Regions from separate parts of the Streptomyces sp. NPDC058796 genome, predicted to be linked through region 1. Evidence: riboswitches for the same ligand, from Rfam matches in the RefSeq annotation. Region 1 holds a riboswitch; the other holds the start of a gene.
What was found. A riboswitch is a leader RNA that binds a small molecule or an ion and turns the genes downstream of it on or off. The one in region 1 is predicted to bind glycine.
Positions count from the first base shown of each region.

Region 1 (9,294 bases):
GAGGCGCTGGAGAAGAACGGCGACAGCGACCGGTCCGACCTGGTCGGCGTCCTGTCGGGTGCCGTAGCGGTGCACGGCCCCGGTGTGAAGCTCGTGGTGGACGACGCCAAGGACGTCGGTACCGGGGGCGACGGGCAGCCGCGCGGCACCTCCGGTTTCTCCGACACGGGCCGGGTGCGCGACCGGGACATGCAGCGTGTGGTGAACGGGCTCTGGGAGTCGGGCGCCGAGGCGATCTCCATAAACGGGCAGCGTCTGACGGCGCTGTCGGCGATCAGGGCCGCGGGTGACGCGATCCTGGTCGACAACAGGCCGCTGGTACCGCCGTACACGGTGCTCGCGGTGGGGGACGGCGAACGGCTCAGCAGCCGGTTCCAGGACAGCGCCGACGGGTACTACCTGCACGCCCTGCAGGAGAACTACGGCATCCGCACCGCCATCTCCGCCTCGGACGACCTCGAGCTGCCGGCCGCTCCGAGCGTGATCGTACGTACAGCACAGCCGATAACCGAGAAGGGCACATCGTGATCGCCGTACTGGGCCTCGTCGTGGGAGTCGTGGCCGGCCTGTTGGTCCGGCCGGAGGTCCCGGCGGCCGTCGAGCCCTATCTGCCGATCGCCGTCGTGGCGGCGCTCGACGCCGTCTTCGGCGGCCTGAGGGCCATGCTCGACGGCATCTTCGACGACAAGGTCTTCGTGGTGTCGTTCCTGTCGAACGTGGTCGTCGCCGCGCTGATCGTGTTCCTCGGCGACAAGCTGGGCGTCGGGGCCCAGCTGTCCACCGGTGTCGTGGTGGTCCTCGGCATCCGCATCTTCTCCAACGCCGCGGCCATCCGCCGCCATGTCTTCCGGGCGTGAGGCCGATGAGCGACCAGGACGACCGGCGGCAGAGCGGTCTGCGCAGGGAACTGCCCGACGAGGTGCCGCCGGCAAGGGAACTGCCCGACGAGGTGCCGCCGGCAAAGGCTCAGGCGGAGGCGGACGCCTCGGCCGGTGACAGCCCGGAATCCACCGGCAGCCCGGACGGGAGTCCACTGGGGCCGCGACAGCCCGGACTGACCGGCAGACAGCGGCTCGTCAAGGGCCTGTGGCCGCCGCGTCTCACACGGGCCCAACTGATCGTGGCCCTCCTCCTGTTCGGCCTCGGATTCGGCCTCGCGGTCCAGGTGGCCTCGAACAGCGAGGGCGACGGCGCGCTGCGCGGCGCGCGGCAGGAGGATCTGGTCCGCATCCTCGATGAACTGGACGACCGCAGTCAGCGTCTAGAAGACGAGAAGCAGGGTCTCGAGAAGCAGCGCGACGAGCTGGAGAACAGCTCCGACCAGGCAGAGGAGGCCCGCAAGCAGACGCTCGAAAGGGAGCGGCAACTCGGCGTCCTCGCGGGCACCGTGGCCGCGCAGGGACCCGGTATCACGGTGACGATCGAGGACACGAAGGGTGCGGTCGAGGCGGACATGCTGCTCGACGCGATCCAGGAGCTGCGCGCGGCGGGGGCGGAGGCGATCCAGGTGAACGGTGTCCGGGTCGTCGCCGGCACCTACCTCACGGACTCCGACAAGTCCGTGAGCGTCGACGGGAACAAGATCAACGCGCCCTATCGTTTCCAGGTCATCGGCAAGCCGCAGGACCTCGAACCGGCTCTCAACATTCCTGGAGGCGTGGTGCAGACTCTGGAGAAGGAACAGGCCACCGTTACTGTTGAGCGGTCGAGCAAGATCGTCGTGGACGCCTTGCGAGCGGCGAAGCGGCCTGACTACGCTCGGTCGTCCTCCCAGTGAACCGGCGGTGCATGGGGGACGTCCGGCGAGGGCATGAGGTTGCGGGGGGTCGGCGCACCGATTGGGTGGTGCGTGGTGGAAACTGTCTGGTGGAGACGGACGTTGTGAAGGTGTCCGGGTCGGCCAGTACGTTCAGTCAGGGTTCGTCCTGCCCCACGGGCGGGTCTGTTTCGGTCAAGGGGAATCGCCCGTGAAGTTGTTTGCGAAGTTGTTCGGCAAGAGTGCGCGAGAGGGCCGCGAGAACGCGACCGCTCGCCATCGGGCACAGCCTGACGCGGAGGGTGGGCGCCCGATGTTCCGGGACCAGGTGGCTGGTCCGGGCGGTGATGTTTCCGGTGGTCAGGGCGCGCCGTCTGTTGACCCTGCACAGTCCGGCGGCATAGGTTTCGGCCAACCGTCAGCCTCAGGTACGGGTGGAGGGTTCCCGCCCGGCCCGTACGCGTCGAACGCCCCGGCGGGGCAGCCGCGGCAGGAGGATCCGTCCATGTCGGCCCTGGTGTGCACGAGGTGCGGTAACCGCAACGCGGAGAACAGCCGCTTCTGCTCCAACTGCGGAGCGCCGCTGCGCCCGGGTGCCGTCCCGGAGCGTGCGTCCGAGACGACCTCCACGATCTCCATCTCGGGGCTGGAGGCGTACGACGCCGAGGCCACCGGCCAGACCGCGATGCCGTCGCTCTCGCCCGAGGCGCAGGCCGCCGTGGACGCGCTGCCGCTCGGCTCCGCCCTCCTGGTCGTGCGCCGTGGCCCGAACTCGGGCAGCCGCTTCCTGCTGGACGGCGAGCTGACCACCGCCGGGCGTCACCCGCAGAGTGACATCTTCCTGGACGACGTGACGGTCTCGCGCCGGCACGTTGAGTTCCGCCGCAGCCATGACGGCTCGTTCACGGTCGCCGACGTCGGCAGCCTGAACGGCACGTACGTCAACCGCGAGCGCATCGACCAGGTCGCCCTGTCGAACGGGGACGAGGTGCAGATCGGCAAGTACCGGCTGGTCTTCTACGCGAGCCAGCGGGGTTACTGACCGCCCCCGGGCCACCGCCCGGGGAACCTCCAGGGAAGGTCCATGCTTCAAACACCGAGCGGTGGTGCCGGGAACGGCACCACCGCCACGGACAGTGGGCTGATGAGCATCGGCGCGGTGCTGAACGCACTGCGCGACGAGTTCCCCGACATCACCATCTCCAAGATCCGTTTTCTGGAGTCGGAAGGGCTCGTCGAGCCGCGGCGGACCCCGGCCGGGTACCGCAAGTTCAGCGCGCACGACGTCGAGCGTCTCGGCCGGGTGCTGCGCATGCAGCGGGACCACTACCTGCCGCTGAAGGTGATCCGCGAGCACCTGGACGCCATGGAGCGCGGCGAGGCCGTACCGCTGCCGACGCTGGGCCGGCAACGGGACGGAGAGCCGGCGCCGGGGCGCGCGGAGGAGCCCGCGGCGGCCCGGATCGGCCGGGAGGAACTGCTCGCCGCGGCCGGTATCGGTGAGCAGGAGCTGAAGGAGTGGGAGTCGTACGGACTCGTCGCCCCGCTCTCCGACGGCGCCTACGACGCCGAGACGGTGACCGTGGCGTCGCTGGTGGTCCAGCTGGGCCGGTTCGGCATCGAGCCGCGCCACCTGCGGGTGATGAAGGCCGCCGCCGACCGGGAGGCCGGTCTCGTGGACCAAGTGGTGGCACCGCTGAAGCGGCACCGCAATCCACAGACCAGGGCTCACGCCGAGGCCCGCACCAGGGAGCTGGCGGGGTTGGCGGTGCAGCTGCACGCGGCGCTGGTGCAGACCGCCCTGGGGGTACGGCTGCCCTGACCGGGCCCGACGGCCGGCCGGTACGAGGCCTGGCCCACAACCCGGATCGCCCACCCGATCCCGGCCCGACTACCCAAATGTCCCGGGTACGGCCTAGGGTTGCTGTGTGAACGAGCTCGATGTCGTAGGTGTCCGGGTCGAGATGCCCTCCAACCAACCGATCGTGCTGCTGCGCGAGGTGGGAGGCGAACGTTACCTCCCCATCTGGATCGGGCCGGGGGAGGCGACGGCGATCGCCTTCGCCCAGCAGGGCATGGCTCCCGCGCGCCCGCTGACCCACGACCTGTTCAAGGACGTACTGGAAGCCGTGGGCCAGGAGCTCACGGAAGTGCGCATCACGGACCTGCGCGACTCCGTCTTCTACGCCGAGCTGGTCTTCGCGAGCGGCGTCGAGGTGAGTGCCCGGCCGTCCGACGCGATAGCGCTGGCGCTGCGCACCGGGACGCCGATCTACGGCAGCGACACGGTCCTCGACGACGCGGGCATCGCCATCCCGGACGAGCAGGAGGACGAGGTGGAGAAGTTCCGCGAGTTCCTCGACCAGATCTCGCCGGAGGACTTCGGGACCAGCAATCAGTGAGCCGTACGGGTGAGGTGCCCCGAGGCGGCGCACGGCCCTTTCCGGGCACATTCGGCTAGCCTTTCCCCGCGATGGGGCACGGGAAACCACTCGTAGGGTGATTATCACTCGGCGTGCCGAGTGTGGCGATCGTTGACGCACCCTTGGTGACTGCCTACCGTCGAGGAGGCAGGTCAAGGACGGAGGTCGGCGTGAGAATCAGCGGCGACGGTACGGCCGGGGGTGGCTCCGGGCACAGCCTCGGGGCAAGCGGTCCGTACCCTCCCCCGGGCTTTCGGCTCCGTGCGGGCGGGGGCTACCCGCAGCACGGCGGCGTGGCCGACCCGGCTCCACAGCGACCGGCTGCGGTGCCGAGCAGCGGAGGGGCGGCGTCCATGGCGTCCGAGCAGATCGGCTACCGCGGGCCGACGGCCTGCGCGGCCGCCGGTATCACCTACCGGCAGCTCGACTACTGGGCCCGCACCGGCCTGGTCGAGCCCAGCGTGAGGCCGGCGCACGGGTCCGGGACGCAGCGCCTGTACAGCTTCCGCGACGTGGTCGTACTGAAGATCGTCAAGCGCTTCCTCGACACCGGCGTCTCCCTGCAGAACATCCGCACCGCCGTCCAGCACCTCAGGGAACGCGGCTTCCGTGACCTGGAGCGGATGACGCTGATGAGCGACGGCGCCACGGTCCACGAGTGCACCTCGCCCGACGAGGTCCACGCATTGCTCCAGGGCGGCCAGGGCGTCTTCGGCATCGCCGTCGGCGTGGTCTGGCGGGACGTGGAGAGCGCGCTCTCCCAGCTGCACGGTGAGCGGATCGACACGGGCGAAACCCTGATCGGGCACAATCCCGCCGACGAACTGGCGCGGCGGCGCAACCGGGCCGTCTGAGCACTGCCGCACGCCGACGGGGCTTTGTCAGTGGTGTGAGGCACCATCGGACATGTGAGAGCCGCGCCCACGATCCTGCATCTCGACATGGATGCCTTCTTCGCCTCGGTGGAGCAGGCGTCCAAACCGAGTCTGCGCGGGAAGGCCGTGGTCGTGGGAGGCCTGGGCCCGCGCGGAGTGGTGGCCACCGCGTCGTACGAGGCGCGGGTCTTCGGTGTCCACTCGGCGATGCCCATGGGGCAGGCCCGGCGCCTGGCCCCCAACGCCGCGTACCTCGTCCCCCGCTTCGAGCTGTACCGGACGATCAGCGAGCAGGTGATGCGGCTCCTTCGGGCGCTGTCGCCGCTGGTGGAGCCGCTGAGCCTGGACGAGGCGTTCGTGGACCTGGAGGCCGGCGGCGCCGCCTGGGACGCGGACTCCGCGCGGCTGGCGGGGGCGAGGCTCCGTGCGGACATCCGCACCGTCACCGGTCTCACTGGCTCGGTGGGGCTGGCCGCCTCCAAAATGCTCGCCAAGATCGCCTCGGAGGAGGCCAAGCCCGACGGGCTGGTCCTGATCCCGCCGGGCACGGAGCGGGCCATGCTCGAGCCGATGTCCGTGCGGACGCTGCCCGGTGTGGGACCGGCGACCGGCGACCACCTGCGGCGGGCCGGCATCGCCACGGTCGGTGAGCTCGCCGAGGCGGGCGAGGACGAACTCGTACGGCTGCTGGGCAAGGCGCACGGGCACGCCCTGTACGCGATGGCCCTGGCACGTGACGAGCGGCCCGTGGTGGCCGAGCGGGAGACCAAGTCGGTGTCGGTCGAGGACACCTACGACGTCGACATCCACGACCGGACGCGGGTCGGCATGGAGGTGCGGCGGCTGGCGGACCGGTGTGTGCGCCGGCTGCGCGGCTCCGGACTGTCCGGGCGGACCATCGTCCTCAAGGTGCGCAGGTACGACTTCTCCACGCTGACCCGCTCGGAGACCCTGCGCGGGCCGACGGACGACCCCGCGGTGGTGCGGGAGGCGGCGGCCCGGCTGCTGGACCTGGTGGACACCACGGGCGGCGTACGGCTCCTGGGCGTCGGCGTGAGCGGCCTCGCCGACTACACCCAGGAGGATCTCTTCGCGCAGGCGGCGGGAGACCGGGCCGAAGAACTCGCCGAGGAGCCCGACGCCGAGCCCGCCGAGGAGCACCGTCCGGCGCCCGGTGAGCGCCGGTGGCCGGCGGGTCACGACGTGCGGCACACGGAGTACGGGCACGGCTGGGTGCAGGGCAGCGGACTGGGGCGGGTCACGGTGCGCTTCGAGACGCCGTACTCGGGGACGGGCCGGGTGCGGACCTTCCTGACGGACGACCCGGATCTGGCACCGGCGGATCCACTGCCGCTGGTCCCGCCGGCGGCGCGAAGACCCGGCAGCGCCGGGCCGGGGCCGGTGGAAGCCGGTGCGGAGAGGGGCCGGGGTTCCGAGGGGGAGACCGGCCCGGTGGCCGGCGCGGAGGCCTGTCCGGGTTCCGGCGCCCGGACCGGCCCGAACTCCGATGCGGGGGCGGGCCCGGGCGCCGACGGGGAGACGGCCCCAAGAGCCGGGGTGGAGGGGGGTCCGGGTTCCGAGGTCGGGGCCGGGTCGGTGGGCTCCGGCTGACGGTGGGTGTCGCCGGGCGGCGGGGCGGTCCGTCAGGCGTCCTCCTTGTCCTGGCCGGCCAGCTTGCCGAAGTCGTGGTCGGGCGGCGGGGGAGGGGCGGCGACGTCGAGGCCGTAGTGGTGGTAGAGCTGCAGTTCCTGTTCCGGAGAGAGGTGGCGGCCGACGCCGAAGTCGGGCGCTTCCTTGATCAGAGCCCGGTCGAAGGGCACGCGCAGTGTGCCGTCCACCAGCTCGCTCGGCTCCAGGGGCACGAAGGCGTCCCTGCTGAACAGGCCGGTGCGTATGGCCGCCCACTCGGGCACGCCGGTGGCGTCGTCGAGGTAGACCTCGTCGACGGTGCCGATCCGGGTGCCGTTGCGGTCGAACGCCTTGCGGCCGATCAGGTTGCGCGGGTCTATCTCGGTACGCACGGGCCCTCCACGTGGTCGTACTGGGGTCGTGCACCAGCCGACCCGCCAGCCGCCGAAATCATCCGTAGTACTACGAAAGAGCACATAGAGGCGGTCGGCCACTCGAAGGTTCGTGCGGCGGGCTCGCTGGTACCCTGACAGCGGCTGCTGACCCCGTGCGGGAGAGTCCTCCGGGCATCACCGGAGGCGCCGAAGGAGCAAATCCTCCCCGGAATCTCTCAGGCTCACGTACCGCACGGACGAGGTCACTCTGGAAAGCAGAGCGGGTGTCGACGGCTTCCGCTCTCACCGACGGTGAAAGCCGGCAGGGCCCTCGGGCCGCCCGGTGAAGCTCTCAGGTCGAGATGACAGAGGGGGAGGCCGTCCGGGTACCCGCGCCGTGGTGCCCCTCGAAGGTCGTCAGACCAGGAGGCCTCCGCAAATGACCGCCCATCGCACCCCGCTCACCGAACTCGAACAGGCACTGCCGTTCGAGCAGCGCCACATCGGCCCCGACCACGAGGCCCGGGCCAAGATGCTCGCGCAGGTCGGTTACGGTTCGCTCGACGAGCTGACGGCCGCCGCGGTGCCGGATGTGATCAAGAACGCCGACGCGCTGGACCTGCCCGGCGCACGCTCCGAGGCCGAGGTACTGGCCGAGCTGCGCTCGCTGGCCGACCGGAACCAGGTCCTCGACTCCATGATCGGCCTCGGCTACTACGGGACCTTCACGCCGCCGGTCATCCTGCGCAACGTCATGGAGAACCCGGCCTGGTACACCGCGTACACGCCGTACCAGCCGGAGATCTCCCAGGGCCGTCTGGAGGCCCTGCTGAACTTCCAGACGATGGTCGCCGAGCTGACCGGTCTGCCCACCTCCGGCGCCTCGCTGCTCGACGAGGGCACCGCCGCCGCCGAGGCGATGGCGCTGTCCCGGCGCATGGGGAAGAACAAGAAGGGCCTGTTCCTGGTCGACGCGGACGCGCTGCCGCAGACCATCGCCGTGATCCAGACCCGCGCCGAGCCGACCGGCGTGGAGGTCGTCGTCGCCGACCTGAGCGAAGGCATCCCCGCCGAGGTCGCCGAGCGGGAGATCAACGGCGTCCTGATCCAGTACCCGGGCGCCTCCGGGGCCGTACGCGACATCAAGCCGGTCATCGACCAGGCACACGAGCTCGGCGCCCTCGTCACCGTCGCGGCCGACCTGCTCGCGCTCACGCTGCTCACCTCGCCCGGCGAGCTGGGCGCGGACATCGCAGTCGGCACGACCCAGCGCTTCGGTGTGCCGATGGGCTTCGGCGGGCCGCACGCCGGATACATGGCCGTGCACGAGAAGTTCGCCCGCAGCCTGCCCGGCCGCCTGGTGGGCGTCTCGGTGGACGCGGACGGCAACAAGGCGTACCGCCTCGCCCTGCAGACCCGCGAGCAGCACATCCGCCGCGAGAAGGCCACCAGCAACATCTGCACCGCGCAGGTGCTGCTCGCCGTCATGGCCGGCATGTACGCCGTCTACCACGGCCCCGAGGGGCTGCGGGCCATCGCGCGCCGCACCCACCGGTACGCCTCGGTCACCGCCGCGGGCCTCGCGGCCGGCGGCGTCGAGATCGTGCACGGTTCCTACTTCGACACGGTCACCGCGCGGGTGCCCGGCCGAGCCGACGCGATCGTCCACGCCGCCCGCGAGAACGGCATCAACCTGCGCCTCGTCGACGCCGACCACGTGTCGTTCGCCTGCGACGAGACCACCACCCGTGCCCAGGTCGGCGGCGTGTGGAACGCCTTCGGTGTCGAGGGCGACATCGAAGCGCTGGACGCGGTGACCGAGGAGACGCTGCCCGAGGCGCTGCTGCGCACCGACGACTTCCTGACCCACCCGGTCTTCCACCAGCACCGCTCCGAGACGGCGATGCTGCGCTACCTGCGCCGCCTCGCCGACCGCGACTACGCGCTGGACCGGGGCATGATCCCGCTGGGCTCCTGCACCATGAAGCTCAACGCGACCACCGAGATGGAGCCGGTCACCTGGTCCGAGTTCGGAGCGCTGCACCCCTTCGCGCCCGCCGAGCAGGCGCAGGGCTACCTGACGCTCATCCGTGAGCTGGAGGAGCGGCTCGCCGAGGTCACCGGGTACGACAAGGTCTCCCTCCAGCCGAACGCCGGGTCGCAGGGCGAGTTCGCGGGTCTGCTCGCCGTACGCGGCTACCACCGGGCCAACGGCGACGACCAGCGCACCGTCTGCC
Region 1 covers NZ_JBHYOP010000011.1:3,902-13,195, forward strand. The annotation lists gene ACFW47_RS26060 (DUF881 domain-containing protein) at 1-528, shown strand, start outside; gene ACFW47_RS26065 (small basic family protein) at 525-857, shown strand; gene ACFW47_RS26070 (DUF881 domain-containing protein) at 863-1,777, shown strand; gene ACFW47_RS26075 (FHA domain-containing protein) at 1,839-2,798, shown strand; gene ACFW47_RS26080 (MerR family transcriptional regulator) at 2,841-3,578, shown strand; gene ACFW47_RS26085 (bifunctional nuclease family protein) at 3,685-4,158, shown strand; gene ACFW47_RS26090 (MerR family transcriptional regulator) at 4,473-5,033, shown strand; gene ACFW47_RS26095 (DNA polymerase IV) at 5,088-6,665, shown strand; gene ACFW47_RS26100 (PRC-barrel domain-containing protein) at 6,698-7,075, opposite strand; glycine riboswitch at 7,224-7,319, shown strand; gene gcvP (aminomethyl-transferring glycine dehydrogenase) at 7,497-9,294, shown strand, end outside.

Region 2 (9,294 bases), on a different contig from region 1:
TGAGGGCTTCGGCGTCGTAGGACGGCTTCAGCGCCTCGGCGATCACGTCCGCGACCTCGGCGAAGTCCTCGGCCGTGAAGCCGCGGGTCGCCAGGGCCGGCGTACCGATGCGCAGACCGGAGGTCACCATCGGCGGACGCGGGTCGTTCGGGACGGCGTTGCGGTTGACCGTGATGCCGACCTCGTGGAGACGGTCCTCGGCCTGCTGGCCGTCCAGCTCGGAGTCGCGCAGGTCGACCAGGACCAGGTGGACGTCCGTGCCGCCGGTCAGGACGGAGACGCCCGCCGCCTTCGCGTCGTCCCGCACCAGGCGCTCGGCGAGGATGCGGGCACCCTCCAGCGTACGGCCCTGGCGCTCCTTGAAGTCCTCGCTCGCGGCGACCTTGAAGGCGACGGCCTTCGCGGCCACCACGTGCTCCAGCGGGCCACCCTGCTGACCGGGGAAGACGGCGGAGTTGATCTTCTTGGCGAGCTCGGCAGTGGAGAGGATCACACCGCCGCGCGGGCCGCCCAGCGTCTTGTGTGTGGTGGTGGTCACGACGTGGGCGTGCGGGACCGGGTTCGGGTGCAGGCCCGCCGCGACCAGACCGGCGAAGTGCGCCATGTCGACCATCAGGTACGCGCCGACCTCGTCCGCGACCTTGCGGAACGCGGCGAAGTCCAGCTGCCTCGGGTACGCCGACCAGCCGGCCACGATCAGCTTCGGCTTGGTCTCCTTGGCGAGGCGCTCCACCTCGGCCATGTCGACCTGGCCGTCCTCGCCCACGTGGTAGGGGACGACGTTGTAGAGCTTGCCGGAGAAGTTGATCTTCATGCCGTGGGTCAGGTGCCCGCCGTGGGCGAGGTTCAGACCCATGATCGTGTCGCCCGGCTTGAGCAGCGCGAACATCGCCGCCGCGTTGGCCTGGGCGCCCGAGTGCGGCTGCACGTTGGCGTGCTCGGCGCCGAAGAGCGCCTTGACCCGGTCGATGGCGATCTGCTCGACCACGTCGACGTGCTCGCAGCCGCCGTAGTAGCGGCGGCCCGGGTAGCCCTCGGCGTACTTGTTGGTGAGGACCGAGCCCTGGGCCTCCATGACCGCGACCGGAGCGAAGTTCTCCGAGGCGATCATCTCCAGGGTGGACTGCTGGCGGTCCAGCTCGGCGTCGACGGCGGCGGCGACGTCGGGGTCGAGCTCGTGCAGGGGTGTGTTCAGAAGCGACATGCGGTCCGTGTCTCCTCAGCCGGCGGTGAAGGCGGTGTACTCGTCGGCCGAGAGCAGGTCGGCCGGCTCGTCGGTGACCCGCACCTTGAACAGCCAGCCGCCCTCGAAGGGCGCGGAGTTCACCAGCGACGGGTCGTTGACGACGTCCTCGTTGACCTCGGTGATCTCGCCGGAGACGGGGGAGTACAGGTCGGAGACCGACTTGGTGGACTCCAGTTCGCCGCAGGTCTCGCCCGCGGTCACCGAGTCGCCGACCTCGGGGAGCTGGACGAAGACGACGTCACCGAGCGCGTTGGCCGCGTGCTCCGTGATGCCGACCGTCGAGGCGCCGTCCTCGGCGGCCGACAGCCACTCGTGCTCCTTGCTGTAACGCAGCTGCTGGGGGTTGCTCATGGCCTGAATTCTCCTGTACGCGGGGGAGTGCTGATGAAGGGGGGGACTACGGAAACCGCTGGTGATCAGCGAGAACGTGCGCGGGACGGCGAAGGTCCCGCCGCCCAGTGTCTACTTCTGGCGCTTGTAGAACGGCAGCGCCACGACCTCGTACGGCTCGTGGCTGCCCCGGATGTCCACGCCGACACCCTCGGTGCCCGGCGCCGCGTGCGCGGGGTCGACGTACGCCATGGCGATCGGCTTGCCCAGCGTCGGGGACGGCGCGCCGGAGGTGACCTCGCCGACGACCTCGCCGCCGGCGACGACCTGGTACCCGGCGCGCGGGACCCGGCGGCCCTCGGCGACCAGGCCGACCAGGACGCGGGGCGGGTTCTGCTCGGCCCGGGAAGCGGCCTCGGTCAGCGCGGCGCGCCCCACGAAGTCGCCCTCCTTCTCGAACTTCACCACCCGGCCGAGCCCGGCGTCGAAGGGCGTCAGCTCGGTCGTCAGCTCGTGCCCGTACAGCGGCATGCCCGCCTCCAGGCGGAGCGTGTCCCGGCAGGACAGACCGCAGGGGACCAGCCCGGCGCCCTCGCCCGCCTTGGTCAGCGCCTGCCACAGCTCCACGGCGTGCTCGGGCTTCACGAACAGCTCGAAGCCGTCCTCGCCGGTGTAGCCGGTGCGCGCGATGAGCGCCGGGACGCCCGCGACGGTGCCGGGCAGCCCGGCGTAGTACTTCAGGCCGTCCAGGTCGGCGTCGGTGAGCGAGGCGAGGATGCCCGGGGACTCGGGCCCCTGCACCGCCAGCAGCGCGTACGCGTCCCGGTCGTCGCGCACCTCGGCGTCGAAGCCGGCGGCCCGCTCGGTCAGCGCGCCGAGCACCACCTGGGCGTTGGAGGCGTTGGCGACGACCATGTACTCGGTCTCGCCCAGCCGGTAGACGATCAGGTCGTCCAGGATGCCGCCGTCCTCGCGGCAGATCATGGTGTAGCGGGCGCGGCCCGGCTTCACGCTGCCGATGTTGCCGACCAGCGCGAAGTTCAGCAGGTCGGCGGCCTGGGGGCCGGTGACCGTGATCTCGCCCATGTGCGAGAGGTCGAAGAGCCCGGCCCGGGTACGCACCGCGACGTGCTCGTCGCGCTCGGAGCCGTAGCGCAGGGGCATGTCCCAGCCGGCGAAGTCGGTCATCGTCGCGCCCAGCGCGCGATGCGTGGCATCGAGCGCGGTACGGCGGAGTTCTGTGCTGCTCATCGGTCGGTCGTCTCCCAGGACAGGACGGCACGGGCGAGGTCGTTCCTCCCCATCTGTCATCGGAACCTGAGAGGTTCGCCACGACCACCGGAGTACGGCGATCAGGGCTTGCACCTTGGGTGGGGCCGCCGTCGGGGGCGGCCCGCTTTTCAGATGTGCCTCGCCCGCGCGGTAACGGTGCCTGAGAGATTCAAGGGAGGGACTTGCTCCTTCGGCGCCCCGGCGCGGCCGGGGACTCTCCCGCGCGGATTCAAACGGCCGGTATGCAGTTGGCGCCGCCATCATTGCACGCCCCGCCGATCCGTGGCAGACCGTGATCTGTAACCGGCCTGTGGCAGTAAGCGCACGAAAACGCGAGACCTGCGCATTACCTTCTCTTTACACTCGACGGGGATGGGAACTCGTGAACCGCCCCAGGGGAGGACGATCACGGTGAACAGGACCACGGCGTACGCCACCACCTCGGGTCTCGCGCTGCCCAAACAGCCCGTCGCCCCGGCCCCGGAGGCGTGCGCCGAACTGCCCGCACCCGTCGTCCGCGACCTGAGGGACCGCGGCGGCCGCAGCCCGCACGCCCTGCTCTTCGGACCCCGGGACCTGGTGGTGATCACCGGCCTGCCCGGCAGCGGCAAGTCCACGCTGATGGAGCGCACCGTACGCGGCCGGCGCATCGACTCCCAGGACACCCGCGACCGCTGGGACCGCCGCATGCCGCGCTTCCTGCCCTACGCCCTCTACCGCCCCCTCGTCCGCCTCGCCCACTACGCCGGACTGCGCGAGGCGCTGCGCTCCGGCGAGGGCGTCGTCGTGCACGACTGCGGCACCCAGTCCTGGGTGCGTGCCTGGCTGGCCCGCGAGGCCCGCCGCCGCGAGGGCACCCTGCACCTGCTGCTCCTCGACGTCGACGCCGACGAGGCGCTGGCCGGCCAGCGGGAGCGCGGCCGGGGCGTGTCGCGGTACGCGTTCCGGCGGCACCGGGCGGCCAACACCCGTCTGCTGCGCGCGGTGACCGAGGGCACCCTGCCCGCGGGCTGTACCTCGGCCGTCCTGCTGGACCGGGCCGCGGCCGACACCCTGCACCGGATCGCGTTCACCGGGTGACGCACCACAGGGCGGCGCACCCGAAAGGGTTAGCCTTTTCAGCCACAGCAGCGGTACCAGGCAGGCGGTAGGCGGACAGATGGACTTCCCGGCACAGGCGCACCCCCACCCGCACGGCGGATGGCCCGGCAACGAGCTGGAGGAGGTGCTGTCCGCCTCCCTCGGCGTCCCGTCGGCCGGCGGACGGATCGTGGAGGTGCTCGGCCGCAGCTTCCTGTGGATACCCCTGCCGAACGGCGGCGGCCCGCACAGCGGCCCCCTCGACCTGCCCTCGCTGGAGATCGACGGCCAGGCCTACGTCCCGGTGTTCAGCTCCGAGGAGCAGTTCCGCCAGGTCGCCGGCGCGCAGATGGCGTACACCATCGCCCCGGCCGTGGAGTTCGCCCGGGGCCTGCCCCCGCAGGTCGGCATCGCCGTCAACCCGGACGGCATGGTCGGCATCCCGCTGCCGCCGCCCGCCGTGGCCGAGCTGTGCCGGGCCGGCCGCACCCCGCTGGACGGGCCCGCGTCCGGCGGCCGGGTCCGTCTCTTCGAGCCGGACTGGCAGGACGACCCGGTGGACTTCCTGGCCGCCGCCTCCGCCGAGTTCGCCGCGACCGGCGTCGTCCGCACCGCCCGCCGCTGCATGGCCGCCATCGAGACCGCCGACCCGGTGGTCTTCGTGGGCGTCGAACTCACCCACTGGGAGGGCGACGCCCGCGCCCTCCCCCTGGACGCCCTCGGCCGGGCCCTCACCAAGGCCCCCTTGAAGACCCAGGTCAACCTGGTCCTCCTGGAGGCGGCCCAGGACCCGGTCTGCGACTGGATGCGGGCGAACGTTCTTCCCTTCTACAACCGCGACTTGTCATCACCGGGCAGGGAAACGCACCCCAGGGGCGCGGGGCTGTGACATATGCGGCTCCGCCGCGCGGGCGCGCCCAGCCACAACGCACCCGCACCCGCCAACGCACACGGCACCCCGAGCTCATAGGCGCCCCCCGCCCGGCGGAGCCTTAAGCTGGTTTCACAACCCGGGAACTTTTCGAAGGGGCGATACGCGTGAGCGCCAGCGGCACCACGACCGGACAGGTCGAGCACATGCTGCGCCAGGTGACCCCCGGGCGCTACGACGCCTACGAGGCCTTGCTCCGCGCGCTCGCCACCCCCACCTCCGGCCAGGTCTGGATGCTGCTCTGGCACGGCCAGGCCGGCTCCCCGGACGCCCAGTACGGGAACATGGAGGTCGACGGCTACGGGTACGCGCCCTGCGTCACCTCCGCCCAGGAACTGTCGGCCAGTGGCTGGAACCGGTCGTACGAGGTGGTCGACGGTCTGGAGGCGGCCCGCGCCCTCTACCCCGACCACTACGGCCTGTGGCTCAACCCGCACGCCCCCGGCGGCGGCGTCGGCATCCCCTGGCTCGACCTGCGCCGCATCGCCTCCGGCCTGGACCGCCAGCCCGCCGGCCCCCTGCGGCTGTCCGAACCCGCCATCGAGATCCCGCAGTTCTACGCCCTGCTCGCGCAGAACGCCCACCGCACACCCGCGGTCCGCGCGCTCCGCCGCGCCTGGGTGCAGCCGGCGCTCGGGGCGCCCTACCTCGCCATCGGTCTCGACGTGTACGACACCTCCCCGCCGGCCGTCGACGCGGTGCGCGCCATGATGCAGCAGTCGGTCGGCGCGGTCCCGGACGGGCTGCCCGTGTCGACCGTCGCGATGACCGACGCCCACGACCCGGTCGCCATGTGGCTGCGTGCCAACGCCCGCCCGTTCTACGACCGCGAGGCCCACGCGGCCGCCCCCGCACAGGCACCGGTGGGCGGGTACGGATACCCTCCGGCGCAGGGCCGGTACTGACCGCCCGGCGGCTCCTCCCGTCCGCGGTGGGCGGACATCTTCGCGCGTAGACGAGGACGTATGGCACCACTGTGCCGCCGATGCCCCAACTCGTCCGCGTCCGGCCCCCGTTACCCACTGTCCGGATAACGGAACACCTCGAACAGCATCACGGTTGCGCATCCATTCCCCGTCAAGTCTGGCTACAGATCGCCAAAGCGTTGAAGACTCCCGCACCAAGGGGTGGTTGTTCGCCCTTGTGTACGACGGACTGATCACGCCGCTACAGCGGCAAGTGCGGGCCGGCTACCGCCGGTTGAGAGGGGTCCCTGCCAGATGACGGCACCATTGCACGAGCCGACCGCGGAGGCGGCCCCGAGCGCGGCCGAGGAAGCGGCGGTTGCCGGCACCGAGGCCAAGGCGGTTCAGGGGCGTTCCCTCGGCCGCATCGCCTGGGAGCGCCTGAAGCGGGACAAGCTGGCCCTCGCGGGCGGCATCGTCGTGCTCTTCCTCATCGTCGTCGCGATCCTCGCGCCCCTGATCACCTCGCTCTACGGCCAGGACCCCAACGAGTTCCACGAGGACCTGATCGACCCGCTGTTCGGTACGCCCACCGGCTCCCTGGGGGGCATGAGCGGTGAGCACTGGCTGGGCGTCGAGCCGGTCAACGGCCGCGACATCTTCGCCCGCATCGTCCACGGCGCCCGGATCTCGCTGCTCGTCGGCTTCCTGTCCGCGATCGTGGCCGTGATCATCGGTACCGTCCTCGGCGTCCTGGCCGGCTTCTTCGGCGGCTGGGTCGACGCCCTCATCAGCCGGATCATGGACGGCCTGCTGGCCTTCCCGCAGCTGCTCTTCATCATCGCCCTGGTCTCGGTCATGCCGGACAGCATGCTCGGCCTCAGCGGCACCGGCGTCCGCCTGCTCATGATGATCCTGGTCATCGGCTTCTTCGGCTGGCCCTACATCGGCCGTGTGGTCCGCGGCCAGACCCTCTCCATGCGCGAGCGGGAGTACGTCGAGGCCGCCCGGTCCCTGGGCGCCGGACGCTTCTACATCCTGTTCAAGGAACTGCTGCCCAACCTGGTGGCGCCGATCATCGTCTACACGACGATGATGATCCCGACCAACATCCTCACCGAGGCCGCACTCAGCTTCCTGGGCGTGGGCGTCAAGCCGCCCACCTCGTCCTGGGGGCAGATGCTGTCGAGCGCGATCGACTACTACAAGTCGGATCCCATGTACATGGTGATCCCGGGTGTGGCGATCTTCATCACCGTTCTTGCCTTCAACCTCTTCGGTGACGGCGTACGCGACGCGCTGGACCCGAAGGGCTCCCGCTGACCTGCCGTTCCCCAAAGCGACCCGTGGCACCTGCACGGGGTCTCTCATCTAATCCGGAGGATCCGAGATCGTGACTACCCAACGCACCAAAGGGCGGCGCAAGCAGGCTTTGGCCGCTGCCGCAGTGGTCGCCGCGCTGCTGACCACGGCGGCGTGCGGCGGCGGAGGCGACGACAGCAACGGCGGCTCGAAGAACGGCGCGCCCGGCTTCGACGCGGCCAACAACAAGGTCGCCCAGGCCTCCGCGGCCAAGAAGGGCGGCACCCTGAAGTTCGCGAGCACGCAGGACGCCGACTCGTGGGACACCACGCGCGGCTACTACGGCTTCATGTGGAACTTCTCCCGCTACTACAGCCGCCAGCTCGTCACGAACAAGACCGAGCCGGGTTCGGCGGGCGCCGAGGTCACCCCCGACCTCGCCACCGGTCTCGCCAAGGTCTCCGACGACGGCAAGACGTACACGTACACCCTGCGTGACGGCGTCACCTGGGAGGACGGCAAGCCGATCACCTCCAAGGACGTCAAGTACGGCATCGAGCGCGTCTGGGCGCAGGACGTGCTGTCGGGCGGTCCGACGTACCTCAAGGAGGTGCTCGACCCCAAGGACGAGTACCCGGGTCCGTACAAGGACAAGTCCGCGGACAAGCTGGGTCTGAAGGCGATCGAGACGCCGGACGACAAGACCATCGTCTTCAAGCTGCCGAAGGCCAACTCGGACTTCGAGGAGATGCTGGCGCTGACCTCTGCGTCCCCGGTCCGCCAGGACAAGGACACCAAGTCCAAGTACGGCCTGCGCCCGTTCTCCTCGGGCCCGTACAAGTTCGAGTCCTACAACCCCGGCAAGGACCTCACCCTGGTCCGCAACACCGAGTGGAACCAGGAGTCGGACCCGGTCCGCAAGGCGTACCCGGACAAGATCACGATCAAGTTCTTCTCCAACGCCAACGACCTGGACGCCCGTCTCGTCGCGGGTGACTACGACCTGGACCTCGCCCAGACCGGTCTGTCCCCGCAGGGCCGCACCACCGCCCTGAAGGAGCACAAGGAGAACCTGGACAACCCGGTCTCCGGCTACATCCGCTACGCGACCTTCGCGACGAACGTGAAGCCGTTCGACAACATCCACTGCCGCAAGGCCATGATCTACGGCGCCGACCACGTCTCGCTGCAGACCGCGCGCGGCGGCCCGGTGGCCGGCGGTGACATCGGCACCAACATGCTGCCGCCGTCCGTCCCGGGTTCCGAGGGCCAGAAGTACGACCCGTACGAGATCGCCGGTGCCAACAAGAAGGGCAACGTCGAGAAGGCCAAGGAAGAGCTGAAGGCCTGCGGCCAGCCCAACGGCTTCAAGAGCAAGATCGCCGTCCGCAACAACAAGCCGGTCGAGGTTGCCACGGCCGAGTCGATGCAGGCGTCGCTGAAGAAGGTCGGCATCGACCTGGAGATCGAGCAGTACGACGGCTCGCAGTACGCCAGCGTCGTCGGCAGCCCCTCGAACGTGGCCAAGAAGGGCTACGGCGTCATCATCATGGGCTGGGGCCCGGACTTCCCGTCCGTCCAGGGCTACGGTCTGCCGCTGTGGCACAGCGACTACATCCTCGAGAGCGCCAACAACAACTTCGCGCTGATCAAGGACAAGGAGATCGACGGCCTGTTCGCCGACTACCTGACCGAGCTGGACGACGCCGGCAAGGCCAAGATCGCCACGGAGATCAACCACAAGGTGATGGAGGGCGCGTACTACCTGCCCTTCGTCTTCGAGAAGTTCATCAACTGGCGCTCGGACAACCTGGCGAACGTGTACACCACCGACGGCTACAGCGGTATGTACGACTTCGTCAACCTCGGTCTGAAGAACCCGAAGAAGTAACCGGCACACCCGCCGTACGGCACGAAAGGCAGGTGAAGGCCGGCGCGGCGTGACCGCGGGCCCGGGACGATCTCCCGGGCCCGCGGTCCGCGGCGGGCCGCACGCTGTGCTCGCTTACCTCATCAGGCGGCTGTTCGCCGCCGCAGTGATGCTGGTGGTCATCATCCTGGTGGTCTTCTGCATCTTCTTCCTCGTCCCCAAGTGGGCGGGCGTCGACATCGCCCTGAACTACGTGGGCAAGCAGGCCGGCCCCGACGCCGTCGAGGCCGTGCGGCAGAAGCTGAGCCTCGACGATCCGGTCGTCGTCCAGGCCTGGGAGTTCATCAAGGGCATCTTC
Region 2 covers NZ_JBHYOP010000012.1:184-9,477, forward strand. The annotation lists gene glyA (serine hydroxymethyltransferase) at 1-1,204, opposite strand, end outside; gene gcvH (glycine cleavage system protein GcvH) at 1,220-1,597, opposite strand; gene gcvT (glycine cleavage system aminomethyltransferase GcvT) at 1,709-2,827, opposite strand; glycine riboswitch at 2,987-3,080, opposite strand; gene ACFW47_RS27580 (AAA family ATPase) at 3,260-3,928, shown strand; gene ACFW47_RS27585 (enhanced serine sensitivity protein SseB) at 4,008-4,817, shown strand; gene ACFW47_RS27590 (enhanced serine sensitivity protein SseB C-terminal domain-containing protein) at 4,967-5,764, shown strand; gene ACFW47_RS27595 (ABC transporter permease) at 6,080-7,087, shown strand; gene ACFW47_RS27600 (ABC transporter substrate-binding protein) at 7,158-8,957, shown strand; gene ACFW47_RS27605 (ABC transporter permease) at 9,064-9,294, shown strand, end outside.
Region 2: another riboswitch for glycine. It lies ahead of gcvT (glycine cleavage system aminomethyltransferase GcvT); the one in region 1 lies ahead of gcvP (aminomethyl-transferring glycine dehydrogenase).